Regions from separate parts of the Asaia bogorensis NBRC 16594 genome, predicted to be linked through region 1. Evidence: predicted binding sites of a transcription regulator. Region 1 holds the regulator's gene; each other region holds the start of a gene.
What was found. Region 1 encodes LexA, which represses DNA repair genes until DNA is damaged. Its sites were predicted from a motif close to TGTTCTANNTANGTTC; they were not measured.
Positions count from the first base shown of each region.

Region 2: Asbog_RS14470 (ImuA family protein) is a predicted target of LexA. The motif match lies at 3,342-3,357, and genes of this name have one in related genera.
Region 3: radA (DNA repair protein RadA) is a predicted target of LexA. The motif match lies at 2,806-2,821, and genes of this name have one in related genera.
Region 4: recA (recombinase RecA) is a predicted target of LexA. The motif match lies at 3,381-3,396, and genes of this name have one in related genera.

Region 1 covers NZ_AP014690.1:1,349,215-1,354,628, forward strand. The annotation lists gene pgsA (CDP-diacylglycerol--glycerol-3-phosphate 3-phosphatidyltransferase) at 1-322, shown strand, start outside; gene Asbog_RS06025 (hypothetical protein) at 563-967, shown strand; gene lexA (transcriptional repressor LexA) at 2,081-2,800, opposite strand; gene rpmG (50S ribosomal protein L33) at 3,037-3,204, shown strand; gene Asbog_RS06045 (FtsB family cell division protein) at 3,599-3,928, opposite strand; gene eno (phosphopyruvate hydratase) at 4,059-5,339, opposite strand.
Region 2 covers NZ_AP014690.1:591,381-596,794, reverse strand. The annotation lists gene Asbog_RS02695 (error-prone DNA polymerase) at 1-765, opposite strand, end outside; gene Asbog_RS02690 (hypothetical protein) at 762-1,025, opposite strand; gene Asbog_RS02685 (Y-family DNA polymerase) at 1,025-2,584, opposite strand; gene Asbog_RS14470 (ImuA family protein) at 2,475-3,308, opposite strand; gene Asbog_RS02675 (hypothetical protein) at 3,490-4,392, shown strand; gene Asbog_RS02670 (DUF2961 domain-containing protein) at 4,397-5,389, shown strand.
Region 3 covers NZ_AP014690.1:407,382-412,795, reverse strand. The annotation lists gene Asbog_RS01885 (head GIN domain-containing protein) at 1-867, shown strand, start outside; gene Asbog_RS01880 (MlaE family ABC transporter permease) at 1,090-1,875, shown strand; gene Asbog_RS01875 (ABC transporter ATP-binding protein) at 1,872-2,660, shown strand; gene radA (DNA repair protein RadA) at 2,873-4,255, shown strand; gene Asbog_RS01865 (IMPACT family protein) at 4,566-5,195, shown strand; gene Asbog_RS01860 (M3 family metallopeptidase) at 5,279-5,414, shown strand, end outside.
Region 4 covers NZ_AP014690.1:451,488-456,901, reverse strand. The annotation lists gene Asbog_RS02075 (circularly permuted type 2 ATP-grasp protein) at 1-1,043, shown strand, start outside; gene Asbog_RS02070 (alpha-E domain-containing protein) at 1,040-2,080, shown strand; gene recA (recombinase RecA) at 2,246-3,286, opposite strand; gene Asbog_RS02060 (gamma-glutamyltransferase) at 3,528-4,961, opposite strand; gene Asbog_RS02055 (DsbA family protein) at 5,183-5,414, shown strand, end outside.

The DNA of each region.
Region 1 (5,414 bases):
AGCAATTATCATTCTCGTGCGGGAGATCATGGTAAGTGGTCTGCGCGAATTCATGGCCAGTCAGCGCGCAACACTCCCTTCGACCCGCCTCGCCAAGTGGAAAACAGGCATCCAGATGGTCGCGATCGGCTGCCTGCTGGCTGGGGACGTCATGCCAAGACAGATCGGGCTCGGTGCGATTTCCTTTACCCATCTTGGTGCAGTGATGCTCTGGGTTTCGGTGGTACCGACGGTGATGAGTGGGTGGGGCTATCTGGTAACCGGTCTCGCAAAAATGCTTGGAACCGGCACAAACGGTTCTTCAGCCAAACTCACGCACTAGTATTGTGCGCTATACATGTTCTGTATCTGGCATTGTCGTCAGGGGCGTCTTAAAAGGGACGCAAAGACATCCCTGGAGTAGATGATGAGAAAGGCCGCTCTTTTAGCGATCCCAGTTTTGTTGAGTGGCTGTTCCGGTCTCGGGAAATCCCTCCATGACACGGTTACCTTGCCGGGTGCCAATCCAAACATGCCGAAGGGCATTTCGGAGAATATGGAGAAGGTCCGCGGGCACGCCTACATGGCGATGCCGCTACTGCCCGAAAACGGAAATGTCTGGCCCGGTGCTCCGCAACCCTTGCCTACCTTGCGCGACGTCGAGGCCTCGCCTAACGGCCTGCGGGATGCCCTGGCAGACACCAACAGCTACTTCGGCTCCATGACGAAAAGCCATGGTGCGAGTAATGGGAGCAGCATCCAGCTGGGAGACGGGGGCACCATCGAGATGGGTGAACATGATGGCGTCGTGAATGGCGTTCGCTCTGCGTCTCGCCCGTCGCTCTCTTCCTCGGTTGAGGATAATGCGCACAAATATCTTGCTCCAAGCCATAGCGGCACCATTGTGATCCCGAATGGTGACGGAACAAGCACCCTTATATCGCCGGACGGTTCGGTGCGCGTCACCAAGGATAAGGCGGCTCACTGACCGGACACTCGGCCTGACCCTGGGTGATCTCCAGGTAAGAAACAGGGCAGGTCGAGTGAGGATTGCCACATGCTGGATTTATGGCCGGTAGAGTGCGCCCGGTTCGGCAACGATTGCGCACGCCCGGCATAGTTTAGTGCGCCTCAAAGAGTGATCAGACACCTCAACGACTGGGCTCGACCAAAAGCCTGCTGTGTTGAGCGCGGGTGATACGGCGACACCGGACCAACCGCAAAGCCCGAGAATGGCCTCTCCATTTCGTATGATCTCGGGCCGGTCATGATGCTGGGAAGAGCAGAGTCCTCGCAGCAGCATGCGGCTGGGTGGCCATTTCGATGGTTCGGCCCGATTACGTCGAAACTTGCATGCGAAAGTCCCGTCCTGCGATCAGAAGGAATTCGGCAAAATGGATGGGTGAGACGTTGCCTCTCTGCTGAGGCGAGGTCTCGTGAACTACTTGAACGCTGATGGGCTGAGGCTTCTGATTATCGAGAGAGGTACGCCTCCGCCTGAGGGTGACACATCGAACTTGATCCATTGTGGCTAACGGCTGCGCTGACGCTTGGTGATCGTAGAGCGCTCCATGATGGAGCGACAGATCACGACGATCTAGGTGTATCGCTCCACACACGCTGTTGCGAGAGGCCTCGCCGCCATATCCTGCTGCGTTTCCGCACTCCCGGCCACGCTCAAGGCGTCAATATAGCAGAGGGCATAGATCTCTGCATCGGAGTTCTTCCACCCCGACACCGGTGCGCGCCCCGCGTTGCCCCACGAGGCCTGACGCGACCCTGGCCCTTCAGCAAATGCAAGCCTCCTGAGCCCGCACGACTTCATGATTGCTCGCCATATCTCTGTTCGAAGTCTGGAGCGATGTACACTTATCCTGGACAGAAGCCCTTTCTTGTCAGGGTCGGGAGGTAGACATCGCTAAGTGCCTGTTTGGAAACTGCGTCTGAGCCCGACAAATGGTCGGGTGGCCCATTTAGCTTTTGCGCAAATGCCCTGATTTCCGCTGCTTCGTGACCGTCAATTGCTCGGTGCAGCTGCCAGGGGCCATTATCAGGGGACTTTCCAAACAGGCTCTATGGGGCTGGGCGGTTATGAGAACGGTCAGTTGTACTGACGGTAAAGCCCGATCAGCACGCCCTGGATGCGGACACGGCTTTGAGGAAATATCTGCGTCTCATAGGCGGGATTGGCAGGCTCCAGAGCAATCGACTGGCCCTTCTGGCGCAGGCGTTTGAGTGTCACCTCCTGATTATCCACCAGCGCCACAACGATCTTGCCGTTCTCCGCCGTCTCGGCCTGGCGAATGATGACGATATCACCGTCGAGGATGCCAGCCTCGATCATCGAATCACCTGATACATGTAGGGCGTAATGCTGCCCGTTAGTGAGTTGCGCCGCGGGGATATCAATCTGCTCTCCCTGATCGCGGAATGCCTCGATTGGCAAGCCGGCGGCGATACGGCCATAGAGCGGCACACCCACGACAGAACTCTGCGAGTCAGCCAAGCTGGAGGCCAGCGGCTTCGCCTGACTGTGAGCAAGGCGGGGAAAAGGACCAGCTTCTACGAGAGTATCACTCGTCACGGCCGTCACAGGCTGCGCCTCAGTGACCGGTAGGCGCAGTATTTCAAGCGCACGGGCCCGGTGATGATGGCGCCGCAGGAATCCACGCTCCTCAAGTGCTGAAATCAGCCGGTGAATGCCGGATTTGGACCGGAGTTCGAGCGCCTCCTTCATTTCGTCAAAAGAAGGCGAAAATCCTGTCCGCTTCAGATAGCCGTCGATATAAAGCAGGAGCTGGTGTTGCTTGCGTGTCAGCATGGGGTCCCTCTCTCCGTGGCGGGGGCGGCACTCGACCGTAACTGCCCGGAATCACAATGTTCTTATTAAGTTCTTGGTTCGATCTCTTCAAGATTTTTTCCCCGGAACATCAAAAATCATCCTCCGTTCGAGCGGAAACACTTGACCCGCGGGCGTAATAGAAGCATTTATGCGCCCAGCTTGAAAACGCTGCCGTTCATGTCGCGCGCAGCGACAGATCAGTTTGCGAGGACCCAATGGCCAAGACCAACGTCATCCAGATCCGTCTCGTTTCGACCGCGGATACCGGATATTTCTATGTCACCAAGAAGAACGCCCGCTCGGCGACCGGCAAGATGGAAGTGCGCAAGTACGACCCCGTCGTCCGCAAGCATGTTGCGTTCCGCGAAGCCAAGATCAAGTAAGATCGGCTGACGCTGACGGAAAAGAAAAGCGGCCTTCGGGCCGCTTTTTTTGTGCCTGCTAGCTGTCGATCGGGGAAAGGGGCGGTCCAGACTTCATGCGGGGCCGTGACTCACCCAGTCGACACCTGGTCCGGCTTGATGGCCGTCAGCTTGAAGGAGAAGTTGGGGAGCACCCTTTTGCAAGCAAGGTTGCCGATGCATATGTCGGCAACGATACGGTAGAAGTGCATGCAGTCCGTTCAGTAAGGCCGTCGTGTTGAACTCAGGCGCGTGGGCGCTGGTTGCGCCGAGATGTATCACCACTTCGTCCCGAGGGCGCGAGCGTTACAGAACCCGCGCTGTTCGGCGTATAGTCACGAAAGATCCGGCAGGAGAAACCCGTCTCTGGGAGTTTTCAGTAGAGCTTTTCGTGCGGGCCATACGGAATGACCGTATCGCCATTACGGGCCAGATTCAGCATGGCGCGTGAGCGCTCATCCAGCATATCGGCGTCCAGGGCGCGCTCGTTCAGGCTGCCGATACGGCGCTTCCAGACGGCCTGTTCAGCGTCCGCATCTTTCTGGGCCTGAAGCGCCTGATCCATCAGTTTGAGCTGCTGGTGATAGGCCTTGATCCCGTGGTCGCCCTGAAGCGCGTTCCAGCCGAAATAGGCTGTGAGACCGAGAAACAGAGCCGGAGGGACAACGGCACGTACAAAACGACGGATAGCACGAACGATCTGCACGGGAACTCCATCAATCCAGTCACAACCTGCCTGAGCTAGACTAGCCTCAGCTTGCGATCGCTGACAATCGTGTAAACGCAATGAGGGAGAGAATGACTCTCTCCCCCATGCTTGCGTAGTGCAAAAAGGCTCAGGCGCGCGGGAGGATCGAGCGGCCTGCGTAACGGGCGGCGGTTGCCAGCTCGTTTTCAATGCGGATCAGCTGATTGTACTTTGCCGTGCGATCCGAGCGTGACAGCGAGCCCGTCTTGATCTGACCGCAATTGGTCGCCACCGCGAGATCAGCAATGATCGAATCTTCAGTCTCACCCGAGCGATGGCTCATGACGCACTTGTAGCCGGCGCGATGCGCGGTTTCCATGGCGCGGAGCGTTTCGGTCAGCGTGCCGATCTGGTTGACCTTCACCAGCAGCGCGTTGGCCGTGTTGTTCTCGATGCCACGCACCAGACGCTCGGTGTTGGTTACGAACAGATCGTCCCCGACGAGCTGCAGCTTGTGGCCAAGCTTTGCTGTCAGCTCTGCCCAGCCTTCCCAGTCGTCTTCTGCAAGGCCGTCTTCGATCGAAACGATCGGATAACGTGCTGCGAGATCGGCCAGGTAGTCGATCATGCCCGAGGAGTCGAGATCGCGGCCTTCGCCGTCCATCTTGTAACGGCCATCGCGATAGAATTCGGTGGCGGCACAATCAAGCGCGAAGGTGACGTCTTCACCGAGGCGGTAACCAGCACCTTCGACCGACTTCGAGATGAAGCCAAGCGCTTCGTCTGCCGACTTCAGACCCGGAGCAAAGCCGCCTTCGTCACCAACATTGGTGTTGTGGCCCGCTGCATGCAGGTTCTTCTTCAGATGAGCGAAGATTTCCGATCCCATACGAACGGCGTCCATGATCGTCGGTGCGCCGACCGGCTGGATCATGAATTCCTGGATGTCGATGGGGTTATCGGCATGCTGGCCACCATTGACGATGTTCATCATCGGCACGGGCAGGGTGTGCGCGAAAACGCCACCGACATAGCGATAGAGCGGGATATCCAGCTCAAGCGCGGTTGCCTTGGCGGTCGCCAGCGAGACGGCAAGGATCGAGTTGGCACCCAGACGCGCCTTGTTCGGCGTGCCGTCCAGCTCGATCATGGCTTCGTCGATGGCGATCTGATCCGACGATTCGGCGCCCTGCAGGGCGTCAAGGATCTCGCCTTCAGCGAAGGCAGCAGCCTTGAGAACGCCCTTGCCACCATAACGCGACTTGTCGCCGTCACGCAGCTCGACGGCCTCATGGGCACCGGTGGAGGCACCGGACGGAACAGCAGCGCGGCCCTTGGCACCCGAGGACAGTTCAACCTCGACTTCTACAGTCGGATTGCCACGGCTATCCAGAATCTCGCGAGCAATGATATCAATAATGGCGCTCATTTGGGGGCTCCCTGTTTGAACGTTCGAACTTCGGGCATCACAAGGCGTCGAGACACCGGCGCTGTCAACTGGCGT
Region 2 (5,414 bases), 760 kb from region 1:
ATCATCCATCGAAAAGCGGCAATGCGCTTCGATCTCGGCCACGCGGGCCAGTGCTTCGGGAAAAGCCTCATAAAGCTGCGCCACAGCACCAGGCGTCTTGAGGGCCCTGTCACCATGATTTTCACGTCGCTCCCCCAGCGTATCGAGCGTGCAGTTCTCACGAATGGCAGTTACGACATCCTGCAAAACATGGCAGCGTGCCTCGTGATAGAGCACATCGCCCGTCACCACGGCGGCTACGCCACAGGAGGCGGCCAGTGCCTCCAGCGCCCGCAGGCGCAGCAGGTCACCCGGCGCATTGCGATGCGAAAGCCCGCCATAAACTGGCTGGCTATTGGCTGCACCGATCCGGGCCAGATGCTGGAACTGCTGCTGTGCCTGGGCATCGGGCTGATCGGGCAGAAGAACCAGAATAAGCCCCCGTGCCCCCTGGAGCAGATCTCCCCAGTCGAGCGAAAAGACGTCCCGCGCACCCCGGCGGTGCCCAAGCGTCAACAGACCGCAAAGCGCCCCCCACCCCGCACGATCAACAGGATAGGCCAGAAGAGTCGAGCCTTCGAGCAGATCGAGCCGACAGCCCGGCAACAGCCTTACACCGCTCTGACGCGCGGCATCATGGGCGCGCACCATGCCGGCCACCGAATGGCGGTCGGTCAGCGCGAGCGCCCTGTGCCCCTGGGCCTGGGCGACAGAAAACAGGTCGTGCGGCGCACTTACGCCACGCAGAAAGGAATAATAGGACGTGACATGAAGCGGCGTGGTCATGCCCCCTCGCCTTTTGCCCTGTCATTGGGATGATGATGCCGGCTCGTATCATGCGCCACGGCATCGGCACGTTTCATGAGCACGAAACCGCAACGCGCCAGATGCGCCACCAGCCGCTCGGCCACGAGGGTCGCCATCAGTTCATCAGCATCATGAACACGCCGACGCCCGTCAAAACGCAGGGCATGGGTCAGAGCCTCCGCAATCTCGCGGGGCTCGGCAGGACGCATGACCGGAGGAGAGGGGAAATCCTGTGTCATCAGAACAGCCCGTGGACGAACCACGCCCCGTCACCCGACCAGGGATGCTGACCGTCCCCCCGACGAAACAGCCAGAAGCGATCGCCTTGCTCGGTTTCCACAATCCAGTAATCGCGTATGGCCCCTGCCTGCGCGGGATGCTGCCACCAGGCACCATGTAGCCGCTCCGGCCCATCAGCCCCGCAAACACGCAGTTTCTGCCCTTGCCAGACAAAGCCCTGAGGCGCGTCGTGGTCCGTCAGTTCTGGCGCGGCGATAGCGCGTGGCGGTGCAAAAAGCCGGGTTGGTCGCGGCCAATGTGAGCGCCGCAAAACGCCTTCCAATGATGGAACAGGCGCAAGGCCTTGTGTCTGGGCCATCTCGGGGAAGGGTGAGTCGGTTTCCGCCAGATGATAGATCGCTCGCAAACCCGGCTTGTTGCGTAGTCGTTCTGCCAGAACCACCAGCGATTCTCCTGCCGGGGGATGACCTGCCTGAAGAAGCCCGCCCGCTCCTGTGGAGGACTCCGGTAACATGGCTTCCTCTGTCACCGGCGAGCGGGGCTGGGCGTGACCGACATGCAGGCTCATGACTTCGATGCCAAACCCTGGATCGATTGTCTCGATACGCTCCTGAAGCAGGCGGGACAGGCGCATGGCCTCGTTAACAGGCTCAGCCGTTCCCACCCGCACTGCCTGAACCACGTCATCCACGCGATGGCAAAGCAGGTCGACCCGGCGCGCGCCAAGGCCCCTCTCCTGCAAAAGGGTCGCGATATCCTGACACAGGACGTCCATAACCTGCGCGATGCTTTCGGCCGTGCCGATTGGTTCCATCAGATGGCGCTTAACGCTCAGGGCTGTTGCAGGCTGATCGAAATCCAGAGCTTCTTTCTGGTGCCCAAGCGCCTGATCAAGACGACACAGCACCGCCTTGCCGAAGCGGCGCGTCAGCGCAGCACGCGGCACGGCACGCAGATCCGCCACACGGCTAATTCCCAGAAGACCAAGCCGCGACTGTGCCTCGTCATCAAGCCGCAAGGCAGCGACGGGCAGGGAGTCGAGTGCTGCAGCCACGCTGCCAGAGGGAATACAAAGCAGATCCTTTGCGCCGAAGCGGGCCAGAGCATGAGCCGCTCCAGCCGTATCGGCCAAGGCTGCACGAACGGCATACCCCTGCGCCATGAGCCTGTCCCTTACGGTTTCCAGCATGGCGACCTCACCTCCAAAAAGATGGGCGCATCCCGTGCTGTCGATCCACAGGCCATCTGGCGAATCGACCGCGACAAGAGGTGAGAAGCACCGGCACCATGATGCCAGCCTGTGCAAGGCGCGCGCATCGGCTGCGGGCGTAACGGGATGCGTCGCCAGATCCGGCACAAGACTGCGTGCCATGGCCAGAAACTGACCTTTCTCCGCCCCGCAATCCCGGGCCGGTTGATTGACCGCCATGATCTTCCGGCTCTGGCCCTCACGACCATAAAGGGCCAGAGGTCTGGCGGGGTCGGCTTCGGGATGCCCCTTGTGCCAGAGGGTCGTGTGCCAGTGGGGCAGCCACAGGGAAAGAAACCGACGCATCATGGTCTGTACCGACCCTCCAGAACAGGGCATCACCCCCACGACGTCGCAAAAGGGAAAGGGACAGCCCCCCCGAAGCAGAGGGGAAAGAGCGCAGCCCCACCCTGACCGCATCGGCACGCGCAGGGCCGATGCGCCAGCGCGTCCAGCAGGAATTGGGCGAAAGAGGCTGTGCATGACGATGCACGACAAACCCGGTGACCATCGTCTTTTCTGCCGCCAGATGCAGGCGACGCGAGGCTGTAAGGGATAACGGTTCAGGCAGGTCAGCCACAACGGCTGTCACCCCTCTGGTGCGCAGCACATCTTCCATCGTACCAACTAGGCGCGCAGCTTCGACCTCAACACAGAGCAGCCGCGCGCCATCCAGCCCGGCATCACGCAGCCCCGCCAGGACCGGCACGGAGGTAAAGCCGGAACTGCCGCCCCTTCCCTGCGCTGCTCCGCGATGCCCTATGGGGTGATTCTCGGAGAGGGCAGGCACAAGCCAGATGACAGGCCCCGCACTCCGCGCCAGAATCTGCGCTATGAAACGCGTCGGGCGGGCGCAAAGCCCCTGATCATGTCCCTCCCCCAGAAACTCATGCACAGCCCCTCGACGCAGCCCACCCTTGAGCGCCTCGTCAACGGCAGCCATGCCCGTCTGTAGGTAAAGCGCTGCAAAACCGCGCTGATAACGCTGCTCAATCTGCACGATGCTGTCGCGCAACATAGCCATACTCGCCATGAAAGACCCCCTTTCACGGCAGCGATATCACAAGAACAAAACATGAACAATGAATCAGTGAGCAGCTTGCCTCAGACAAGGAGCGGCAGATTACTTTTTTTGCCTCGATACACTGTGTATTTCTATCAGACGTAGTTTCGATTATGAGCTAAAGAAAATAAAGGATACGGCGAGACAAAAAATGAAACGTGACTGCTTTGTAATACCCTGCAATCTGCCCAAAATGAATTGGCTCATTTCGTTCATTAATTCTATCGAGTCTCGCACACGTAACTGTAGTTTTGATATCATACTCGGCGCTTCCAATGAGGAGGAATACCGTCGGTTTGCGCGGATGGTGCCTTCACTCTCAAAAGAAATAAATATCGTCATTATTAATATTGATAGTTATCTGCACCGGGTAGCAAAATCTGAAGAAGCTGTTTCACGGTATATACACAACAAGGATCGGTGTATCGTAAACATCAAGAAGTTTGTCCTGCTGAAATGGGCATATGAGCAGGGATATGAGCGAATTTCGAGCGTTGACGGAGATACGGCTGCCGTCAAGGATATGAGCGATATCTTCGATGTCATGCAAAAGAACTACCAGAAGAAAATACTGGTTGGCTCATGCATGCGCCATCATGAGATCTCAGCTATTACAGCAGATTGTCTCCGGCATTTTGACGGCGAGGAAACAGACGGTCTGAAAAATTCCGAAGGTGATATTCTTTACACATGGTTTTTCGATGCGCCCTACTATGAAAGCACAGATCTAGGCGAGTTTTTTGATTATCTATCTGGAAGATATGGTTCTTTCGCAAAATTCCTAGAGATCGTTCGATACGAGGACTTTGAACATCAAATATTCCATTATTGGCTCTATATAAAGAAGGGCTATGAGGTATTTGACTTCAAGTTCATTACTGACAACTTCAAACCAGAGTCATTGCTTTATACCCACCTTCTATCGATAAGAGATTATAGAAACTACAGTCCAGTCTGGGTCTATACTTGGGAATATCTACACCAACCTGATATTGTTGATGGCATTCCAACCATTTACATGCTCAACCATTTCGACCGTATGGGACTTTTTTGACCATATGAGCTCAGACATCCTGCCTTGGATACGTTTCTGGATTACCCCTGTCCTGATCATTTGTTCAATCAAAACAGGGGTGGCTCAACCGTCTGTATGGTCATCGCATTGGGAACGTGTGGTCGTCGCACCAGGGCACGACCTCCCCCTAGCGGTGCGACATGATGATGCTGGCAACGTGAAAATCATTAATATCGCTTTGGCTGGGGAAGGCCCTGACGTTGATCTTTCCAGTCTCTCTTTTGAGGTTGATGGCGAGAAAACACCCAGTGTCGTGCTTTCTCTGGGGCTTTCAGGGACGTATGGGGCAACACGTTTCCATTCACGTGCTGTCTCCTGCTCGAGTTCGATCGGTCGCTTGGGCTGTACGCTCAACCTCAGAATACCCTATCGTAAAAGCCTTCACGCCCTTTTTCACAACGGAGGCCTGCATCCCCTTAAATTATGGGGCTGGCTGCAGGGCGAGTCAGATCCCTCCACGCGGCCAACGGAGGAACTCCACACAGTCAGTGGAGGCGATCAGTACCGGGGGCAGATTGCCGTTCACCCCTATGAGGAGATGACTCTTCTTGACGTCAATGGACCAGGGCGGCTGGCCGGACTACAATTTTTTATGGATCGGCATAACGATCAGCCTGGAACCAACGAGAACTGCATAGAAGGTAATTTTCGCTACTACATCGATGGGGCGACTGATCCCCAGTACGAGTCCTCTGGCACTGAAGATTATTTCGGATCATCGTTCAATTTTCAGGACGCTCCTTTTTCCAGCGACAGCTTTGGTGTCTTCTACAACCGTTATGCAGGCGCAAGTGGCCCAGGTATCACCAGTGATCAGGTCTCGGCCTGGCGATGGCATCAGGACGATCCAATAAGATTTACGCATCATCTGCGTGTCACATGGCAGTGTGGCGATCGTGACGGGCCGGAAATTCCGATATCGCCTGCCGGTATTGCCTGGACAGCTTATTACTATCAGTCGCTTTCTCAAGAGTGACCAGGATCACCCTTTGCTCAAAGGT
Region 3 (5,414 bases), 940 kb from region 1:
GGTCCCGGCGATGTCGTCATACGCGGTGGCACTATCGACCAGCTTGCCGTGTCGTTGTCCGGTCCGGGTGACGCCATCTTTGACGGCGTGGCACGCAACGCCACGCTACGCACCAGCGCTTCGGGCGATATCCGCGTGCATCAGGTGCTGGGAGACGAGCACGCCCATTCGAGCGCGAGCGGCAGTATCGAAATTGCCATGCCGTCCGGCCATGGCGAGCGCTTTACCGGCGTGGTGCGCGACAGCAACACGAATAATGGCACCCGCATCACGCCCGACGACATGCGTCTGGCCGATGGGACACGCATCAACAGCCATCGCCTGATCAAGCCAGATGGCACGATCATCGATTTCGATGCGCTGCGTCGCATGGGAAGTGAGAGTGTTCACGTCTCCACCCCTGAGCCTCCAGAGCCACCAGAGCCACCAGAACCTCCCGAGCCACCGGCAGCGTCAGTCACGTCGAGGGCGGCCCATCCCAGCACGCAACATACGCCCTCCAGCCCATACACATTCGGAATGACCCTACCTACACTGTCCGATAACGGCAGCATGGCCTCCGGGCTGGTTGCGCTGAGTGCGCTGGCCATTGCCTTGATGCGTCGGCGTCTCATCCCGAAGATCATCGCGGCCCTTCAAAGCCATCATCCGGCACTTGCCCGCAAGGTCGAGCCTTTCCTTCTGTCGCTCATGACCCGTGTGTCAGACCCGATGCCACAAACCCAGCTTCCGCAGTTGCTTGATCTGACAGAGCGTCTGCAAAAGCTCGACAGGCGTGTAGGGGCCGTTGAGACCTGCGTCACCTCGCGCGACTTCCACCTGCATACGCAGTTTCGCGATCTGGACCGGCGTCAGAACGGGGCCTGACCGCCCCTTCTGACGCACATGCCCTGCCTTTGGGAAACGCCTGACAGGGCTGACAGAATTCAGCCTTCTCACACCCTGTCTCCCCAATCCGGTTTGTCACAGGTGCCATGCGCGGAAAGGCAGACGATCGGGGTGCATCCTCGCGTCACAGAGGGCTTTGACGTAGCGCGTCAGGCAGGCTAGGGCTTGAAGCATGACCTTCCCTGATGGCAGCTGCTGACCGTGAATTTCCTACTCGATCCCGTTGCGGCCATCGGGCGTGCCTTTCTCGGCATCGTGCGCAAGGCTGGTGCTCTGGCGCTTTTTGCCCTGGCAGGCCTGTCGCATCTGCTGCGACCGCCCTTCTACTGGGGCGTGTTCTTCAACAGCCTGATTGAAATCGCCTTCTATTCGCTGCCAGTCGTGGCGCTGACCGCGATTTTCTCTGGCGGCGTGATCGCGCTTCAGTCCTATGCAGGCTTCGCCCAGTACCATGTGCAGAGCGCCATTGCAGGCATCGTCGTTCTGGCCGTGGTTCGTGAACTTGGCCCGGTTCTGGCCGGTCTGATGGTGGCGGGCCGCGTCGGTGCGGCCATGTCAGCCGAGATCGGCACCATGCGCGTGACCGACCAGATCGACGCGCTGCGTACCCTTTCGACCGACCCGATGAAGTATCTGGTTACGCCGCGCCTTCTGGCTGGTACGCTGGCCCTGCCCTTTCTGGTGCTTATTGCCGATATTCTGGGCGTGCTCGGCGGCTTTACCGTTTCGGTTTCCAAGCTCGGCTTTGACCCGCAGAACTACATCATTGCCACGTTCAACGCGCTCAAGCCGCTGGACGTGCTGGTCGGTCTTTCCAAGGCGGCCGTGTTCGGGTTCATCATCAGCCTGATGGGCTGCTATCATGGCTATACCAGCCGCGGCGGCGCCGAGGGCGTGGGTTCGGCCACCACGGCTGCGGTCGTGGCCGCCTCGATCCTGCTTCTCGCTTTCGATTACCTCCTGACGGATCTGTTCTTCGCCCAATGAGCGCCCTGCCCAAGATCCGCATTCGCGGCCTGACCAAATCCTTCGGCTCCAAAACCGTACTGGATGGCATCGACCTCGATGTCGAAGCCGGAACGTCAATGGTGATTATCGGTGGTTCAGGCAGTGGAAAATCGGTGCTCCTGCGCTGCATCCTCGGTCTGATCACCCCGGATTCCGGCACGATCGAGATCGACGGCGAAAGCGTGCTTACCGCCTCCCCCGCACGACGCGATGCCCTTGTCGAACAGATTGGCATGCTGTTCCAGAATGCTGCCCTGTTCGACAGCATGAGCGTGGCCGATAACATCGTGTTCGGCCTGCGCGCCAAGGGCCGCGGCAAGGCTCACCGCTTGAGTGCGGCACAAGCCCGTGCCCAGGCCGGTGATATTCTCAAGCAGGTCGGGCTCGATCCCTCGGTAGGAGCACTCGCGCCTTCCGAGCTGTCGGGCGGTATGCAAAAGCGCGTGGGGCTTGCCCGCGCCATTGCAGGCACACCCAACATCCTGTTCTTCGACGAACCGACAACGGGCCTCGACCCCATCATGGGGGCTGTGATTGACGGACTGATCGTGGATTGCGTCAAACGCCTTGGCTCAACCGCTGTCGCCATCACCCATGACATGGCCTCGGCGCAGCGTATCGGCGACCGTGCGGCCATGCTCTATCATGGCAAACTGGTCTGGCAGGGGCTGGCGTCAGAACTGATGGACAGCGGAAACGCGATGGTCGATCAGTTTACCCATGGGCGCAAGGACGGACCGATCGGGATGGAATTGCGGCGTTAGAGGATAAAGAAGCGTTCTTTTTTTTGCAAAAAAGAACCAAAAAACTCTTTCCCGTGGTGGGGATCAAACCCCCCCGGTTTTTCTCCGACTAGAATCTGAAAGTCTTTTTGCTTCTTTTTCCCTTGGAAAAGAAGAACCTCCTCCCCGTTCTTGTTATGTTTCCCCATCTGCCCTATCTTCCGATCTGAACCCCATACCGGAAGATGTTCCTCATGGCCAAGCGTCCCACAGCCCGTTTCGTATGCCAGGCCTGTGGGGCAGTCACCAGCAAATGGTCGGGTCGCTGCGATGCCTGTGGCGAGTGGAACACCATCGTTGAAGAGGCCGTCGAGCCTACCAGTCGTGAAACACGCAAGCGCGCCGGTCGCCTCACGCTCATGCATCTGGATGGCGATCTTACTCCCCCGCCACGCATCCAGACCTCGATTGCCGAATTTGATCGTGTGCTTGGCGGCGGTCTCGTTCCGGCCTCTGTTGTGCTGGTGGGCGGTGATCCGGGCATTGGCAAATCCACGCTCCTGCTTCAGGCCACCTGTGCTTTGGCGCAGGCAGGCCGGCGCGTTCTGTATGTGTCGGGCGAAGAAGCGGTGGACCAGATACGCCTGCGCGCGCGCCGCCTGAAACTCGATGCGCCGACGCTCGATCTGGCAGCCAGTATCAATGTGTCCGAAATTGCGGGTTCGCTGGAGCAGGACCGCGTTCATCATGTGGTTGTTATCGACTCGATCCAGACCATGTGGCTCGAGACGATTGAGAGCGCGCCGGGCTCTGTCGCTCAGGTGCGCGCCTGCGCTTTCGAGCTGATCCGACTGGCCAAGACGGTCGGGTTCTCGCTCGTTCTGGTCGGTCATGTCACCAAGGAAGGGGCGCTGGCAGGCCCACGCGTGCTCGAACACATGGTCGATGCCGTCATGTATTTTGAAGGCGATCGCGGTCACCAGTTCCGCATCCTGCGCGCCGCCAAGAACCGCTTTGGTGCGACAGACGAAATTGGCGTGTTCGCCATGACCGATACAGGGCTAACGGAAGTCCCCAACCCCTCGGCCCTGTTTCTGGCAGAACGGCGCGGCAATATTGCGGGATCGGCTGTTTTTGCGGGCATGGAGGGTACACGCCCTGTCCTGCTGGAAATTCAGGCCCTCGTCTCGCCCAAGGCCGGTGAAGGCGCAGCCAGACGTGCAGTGGTCGGGTGGGAAACGGCGCGACTGAACATGCTTCTGGCTGTTCTTGAAGCCCGCTGCGGCCTCAAGATGGCTGGAATGGATGTGCACCTCAACATTGCGGGCGGCCTGCGGATCAGTGAGCCAGCCTGCGATATGGCGGTGGCAGCTGCATTGATCTCGGCCGCGACGGGCGTACCGACATCGGCGGGCTCGACCTATTTCGGCGAGGTCGGGCTGTCCGGTGAGGTGCGTCAGGTCTCGCAAACGGATCTTCGTCTGAAGGAAGCCCAGAAACTCGGCTTCGCACAGGCTATCCTCCCCCGGCGTGTGGCCAGCGGAGGCGCACGCCCGAAACCTCCTGAAGGTCTGGCGCTGAAAGAAATCGGTCATCTTAACGATCTGGTGGAGCTGTTCCAGCCGCTTGACGAATAAGCGCATCGTCCTGAGCCGTCGGGCAATGAGCGTCCGCATAGGATGTGCCGAACAGGTGCAAAAGACTGCCTGGTAACCGGGGCACCCGCTCCTTTTCAGGCCTCGTGCGCAATCACCGCGCCAAGGTCGGCGTTATGGCAGAGGCAACCTCATAAGCACGGGATTTTTGAAAAGCCACGATCATGTGGCCCGAGCAGGACCGCGACACACCTGTTTCCACCGCCCTTGCAAAACCTGTTCAGGCCTGCTTCCTGACCGGAGAAGAACCGCAACTCAGAACCCGAAAAGGGCGAGGCAGGATTTAGGACGCATGACCCGAACTCTGGTGGCTGAAACGCAGCAGGACACTGTGGTCAAGAAGAGCCTGTTTCGTGTCCATGCTGCGCCGATTACCCATGAAGCCGAGGCACTGGCTTTTTTCGAGCGCGTGCGTGTGCCAGATGCCACTCATAATTGCTGGGCATGGCGCATCGGGGGGCGGTATCGCAGCTTCGATGATGGCGAGCCGGGTGGCACGGCGGGACGCCCCATTCTGCAGGCCATCGACTCACAGGAATTCGACCGGGTGGCGGTCATTGTCGTGCGCTGGTTCGGTGGCATCAAGCTGGGCGCTGGCGGTCTCGTGCGCGCCTATGGCGGGGCAGCGGCTTCCTGCCTGAAACAGGGCGAGGCGGTTGAGATCGTGCCAATGCAACGTCTTGGCTTTCATGCCTCGTTCAGCCTGCTGCCCATCATTCAGGCCAGACTGACGGAGTGGGAGGCGACCCAGGAGAGCTGCTGTTTCGATGAGACCGGGGCCACGCTCTCGCTCGACATTCCCCTCTCACGCTCCGGGGTCGTGCAGGCTGTTCTGCAGGATCTGCTGCGCGGCGGCCCGATCCGCGTGCTGGATGATGATGAGCAGGACCTTCCCGGTGAGCAGGATAATCCGGTACGTTAGCGGAACATCATGCAGGCGGTTTGACGCCTCTTCGTTTCCTTCCTACGGTAACATATCATGTTACGATCGTAGGATCCTTGTTCATGCCCGTTTTCAGACACGCTGCGGCTCTGGCAGCTGTTGCCCTTCCCCTTCTGTCTTCCACAGCGCTGGCTGCCCCTGCCAACCCGCTGTTTCAGGCAAGCCCGCTGCCCTATCAGGCGCCCCCCTTCGACAAGA
Region 4 (5,414 bases), 900 kb from region 1:
GCGAGGCGATGATCGGGGTGGACGTGCCGGGCGGTGTGTATGTCCACATCAACGGCACTGACCTCATACGCGACCGCTCGGGGCGCTTCCTCGTGCTTGAGGACAATGCACGCACTCCTTCCGGGGTCTCCTACGTCATCGAAAACCGCCACATGATGCTGCGCCTGCTGCCTGATCTGGCCTCGGGCATCAAGCTCCGCTCTGTCGAGGATTATGGCGTCAGGCTGCATCGCGCCCTATGCGACGTGGCCCCCAAGGGCGTGACGGACCCGCAAGTGGTTCTGCTTTCGCCGGGCATGTATAATTCCGCCTATTTCGAGCACGTGTTTCTGGCCCGTGAAATGGGTGTGCCGCTCGTCGAGGGGCGTGATCTGGTGGTTGAAGATCATCATGTCTTCATGCGCACCGTTGCCGGGCTGCGCCCTGTCCACTCGATCTACCGCCGTATCGACGACGCGTTCCTTGATCCACTAGCTTTCAATCCCGAGAGCCTGCTGGGTGTGCCGGGCCTCGTCGAAGCCTATTGTCGTGGCAATGTGACCCTCGCCAATGCGCTGGGCACCGGGGTGGCCGATGACAAGGCCATCTATGCCTATATGCCCCGCATCATTCGCTACTATCTCGACGAGGATCCTATTCTCGACAGTGTGGAAACCCACATCTGTGCTGAGCCCGAAGGCCTTGCCCACACGCTCGATAATCTCGCCAATCTCGTGGTGAAGCCCGTCGGCGATTCCGGAGGCTATGGTCTCATCATCGGACCCCATGCGACTGAAAGCGAGCTTGAGGCCTTTCGCGAGAAGCTGATCGAAAATCCGGCCAATTACATCAGCCAGCCCGTCATCGATCTTTCTGTCGTGCCGACACTCTGCCCCGCCGGTGTGGAAGGGCGTCACGTCGATCTGCGCCCCTTCGCGGTGACAGGGCAATCTACCTGGGTTCTGCCTGGCGGGCTGTCCCGCGTCGCGTTGCGAAAGGGGTCTCTGGTGGTAAATTCATCGCAGGGAGGTGGCTCGAAGGATACCTGGGTGATGTCAGCATGAGCCGCTTCAACCCCTATGTCTCAGGCATACAGCCCGACCTGAACACCCTGCTCTCGCGCTATGCCGAGAACATGATGTGGCTTGCACGCTATATGGAGCGCATCGAAAACCTCGCCCGCGTGCTCGAAGTAACCGAGGCTTTCGTGCGGGGTGCCGATGGCCGCCCGGTATGGGATTCAATCGTTCACATCAACAGCGATGAAGAGCGGTTTCGCGCCCTCTATCCTGCCGCGAGGGAGGAGGATTATCTGTGCTTTTACATCACGGATTGCTCCAACCCGAGTTCGATCCGGGCCATGGCCCACGCCGTGCGCGAAAATGCCCGCTCTGCACGCCCCCTTATCTCGACCGAAATGTGGATGCAGCTCAATGTATTCACGCGCTGGATGCTGGACCTCACGCCCGGCGACATACGACGCACAGGGCTTTCGGCCCTGTGCAACCGCATCAAGCAGGAGTGCCAGTCTCATGCCGGTGTGACGGAAGGGACGCTCTATCGCGATCAGGCCTGGCTGTTCTATCTGCTGGGTCGGCATCTGGAGCGCAGTGACCAGATCACACGACTGATCGACACGCGCTATCATACGCTCCTACCCGATGCTGCCGAGGTGGGGTCGGAAATCGATATGACACAATGGGCGTCCGTGCTGCGCTCGGCTGCGGCCTATCACGCCTTTCGCCGTCTCAAACCGGTGACGACTACGCCTGCCAATGTGGTCGGTTTCCTGCTCAAGAATGAGGGGTTTCCGCGCTCGCTCGCGCTCAACCTGCGTCATGCCGATTCTGTCCTGGGTGCCCTCGCAACACATTACAACCTGCGCAAGCAAAGCTCGGCGGTGCAGGAGCGCCTTGGCGAATTACGGGCCATGCTGGATGACCAGACAGCCGAGGAAATCATCATTCGTGGGCTGCATGAATGTATGCACTGGATTCAGGAACAGATCGAAATCTGCCAGAACGAACTGGCCGCCGCCTATTGGGCGCCCCCCAAGTCATTTGATGCCGGAGGCTTCAGCCAGTCTCAGGGTCAGGCGTAAAAACCGGCAGCGAGAGCTTGCCGTGCGGGCGTTGAGTCCCCCCGGTACGATATCTGGCAGTCTGCGCTGAATGACCCACAGAAAGACCCGCTGCATCGCCGGGGATGCAGCGGGTCTTTTCAATTCAGTCTCGCGCTACCCTGCCTGCGACAGGGATGACGGGACTCAGGCTTCGGCTTCGTCTTCCTGATCTTCCGGCGAGGTCATCATGGCCTCAGCCACCACGCCTGCCTGCTCGCGGATACGACGTTCGATATCGGCTGCCATCTCGGGGTGATCGCGCAGGAACTGCTTGGCATTCTCACGCCCCTGACCCACGCGGGTGCTATCATACGAGAACCAGGCACCCGATTTCTCGACGATATTGGCCTTGACGCCCAGATCGATCAGTTCGCCGACCTTGCTGATGCCCTCGCCGTACATGATGTCGAATTCGACCTGACGGAAAGGCGGGGCCATCTTGTTCTTGACCACCTTCACGCGTGTCTGGTTGCCCACCACCTCGTCGCGGTCCTTGATCGAACCGATACGGCGGATATCCAGACGCACCGACGCGTAGAATTTGAGCGCGTTACCACCGGTCGTGGTCTCGGGATTGCCGAACATCACGCCGATCTTCATGCGGATCTGGTTGAGGAAAATCACCATCGTGTTCGAGCGCGAGACTGTGCCAGTCAGCTTGCGCAGGGCCTGGCTCATCAGACGGGCATGAAGACCGACATGGCTGTCGCCCATATCGCCCTCAAGTTCCGCACGCGGCACCAGTGCCGCCACGGAGTCGACCACCAGCACATCGACGGCACCGGAACGCACCAGCGTATCGGCAATTTCCAGAGCCTGTTCACCAGCGTCAGGCTGGCTGAGCAGAAGATTGTCGACATCCACACCAAGCTTGCGGGCATAACCCGGATCGAGCGCATGTTCAGCATCGATAAAGGCGCAGGTTCCGCCCTTCTTCTGGGCTTCGGCAATAGCATGAAGCGCCAGTGTCGTCTTGCCGGAGCTTTCAGGGCCGTAGATCTCGATGATACGGCCGCGCGGCAGACCGCCGATACCGAGGCCGATATCGAGGCCCAGCGAGCCGGTGGAGATCACATCGGCCTGCTCCTTGGGGCGCTGCCCCATGCGCATGATCGACCCCTTGCCGAAAGCCCGTTCGATCTGGCTCAGCGCACCTTCGAGTGCTTTCGTCCTGTCCACGCTCATATCCTGTCCTCCGCTCACACCAGTGTTGCCGAACTCATGAAAATCGGCAATCGGGGCGGAGCGATTCGTGTTGATCGTTCACATTTGTTCTTGAGAACATATCATGATCACGCCCCTTTTACACAAGGGGACGGACATAAAAAATACCCCCTGTTTCCAGGGGGTATAAGTGTCGTTTCTGCAAACAATTCATACTCCCGCATCCGGCCTCGATGGCCCAAAAGCGAGAGATCACGCAGGATCAGTTGTTCACACTGCCCACCGAGAGACCGCCACCACGCGGATCGGTATCACCCTGACAATTGCCGCCCTTGCAAACCGAGGCATTGACGCGCCCCTGCCCTTCATGCGGCACCGTCGTGCCAGAGACGATCGCCCGTGCAGCCTGAGCCAGCGCATCGGCTGCATCGTTCTGACCGGAGGCGGCGGCGGCACCAGTCAGGGTGCCACGACGCTGCACGATGGCAGCAGCCAGAAGCGGTGCCGGATAGCGCCCCGGTGCCGCAGCCAGCAGCACGCCCGTTCCTTCAGCCATACGACCTGTGCCGAACAAATTGTTGTCGGTCAGGGCGCAGGCCACAGCGCCGCCCTTGTTGTCTGTCACGACAAAGGAGGTCGAGGCCGGAAGCGACGGCAGGGAGCCACCGCGGCTGGATCCGCCATTCACCAGGGTCTGCGCAGCGCTTAGGAGGGCGTCATTGCTCAGGCCATGACGGTCTTCGCTGCGCCACGTTGCCACCACGCTCTGCGCGGAAGCGCCGGAGTGGAACGCCGCCGCGGCACCAAGCCCACCATCAGCAGGCGGCGGCAGGAACGAGGCCACATAGCCATCCTGCTCGACCTGAAGCGGCGCGATCTGCGCTGGCATGGCGTTACGCAACGCTGTGGTCGAAAGGCCGCCCCCTGCCTTGTTGGCCCCTTCAACGAAGATCCCGCCAAGCGCCCCGTTATACAGATCGCCCACACCAACATTGGTCATGCGTTCCAGAAAACTTGCCAGCTGGGGCTGCACCAGCGCATCGCCATTTTGCAGCGGCGCGCCATCGGGACGGCTGAAAACGCTACGTGCGGCGTCATCGGCGAAGAGGGGGTTCTGTACCGCAGCAATATCGTTGGCCAGCACGCGGCTGACTGTGGTGCCGCTGCGGGCAAGGCGAACGGACGGACCAAGAATATCAGCAAATTCGACGGTGCCGTAGCGAAGCTGCATGGTGAACAACCCACGCGGCGTCATCGGTATCGCCGCCTGACGCGTGGCTGCACCCGAAGCGCTGGCTGAACCGGGCAGGAACACGAAAGCCTGGGGGGCCTCGTTGGCGCGTGTGGCCAGGCAGGCGCCACCACCGCCCAGAGAGGCACGCGATGGCAGGGTGACCGACAGTGCCATCCCCACCGCAGCCGCAGCATCGGCTGCGTTGCCGCCATGCACCAGCACATCGCGCCCGATCAGGGCCGCACGTGGCTCATCGGCGACTACCGTGCCGATATAGCCCGTCACGATGGGGGTGGTCTTGCCAAACAGGCTGTGACCGATATGCGCGACATCGCTGCACCCGGCGAGCAGCATGGCTGCCGTAAGGGCACAAGCCGGGCGCAACCCTGCCTTGAGCGCAAAGCGCCCTGCGGGGCGACAGGGGGCATTCGACTGACGATGCGCCACGTGCGGTGTCTCCATGACCCGGCAAGCCTTTTCTCTACTGTTCCGGACAGGGATGGTATCTTCGGGGGCCGAAGAAGCAACTGTCTGGAAATTGGGTTCGTTAACGCATCTAACCGTGATCCGGACGATGGGCAACCGCGCGCCCGGCTCCGGTTTTGCGAAATCGCTTTTGCTGGCCTATGCAGGAGCGCGTTTTCTTCACGCCCATGTCTTTCACGACCAGCAGGATCGTCCTCATGACCCGCCCGACCCGTGCCCGGCTTGCCGGCACTTTTCTCGCCCTTGGTCTGACCGTGTCGACCGCCGTTCCGGCCCTTGCTGCCCCCAGTACTGCGTCTGCCGCTGCGGAATCGTCTTTCAGCCCGGCCCAGCGCGCCGAGATCGTGACGATCCTGCGCGACGCCCTGAAGAATGACCCGAGCATTCTGAGCGATGCCATCGTAGCCCTGCGTCAGGGCGCCCAGCAGA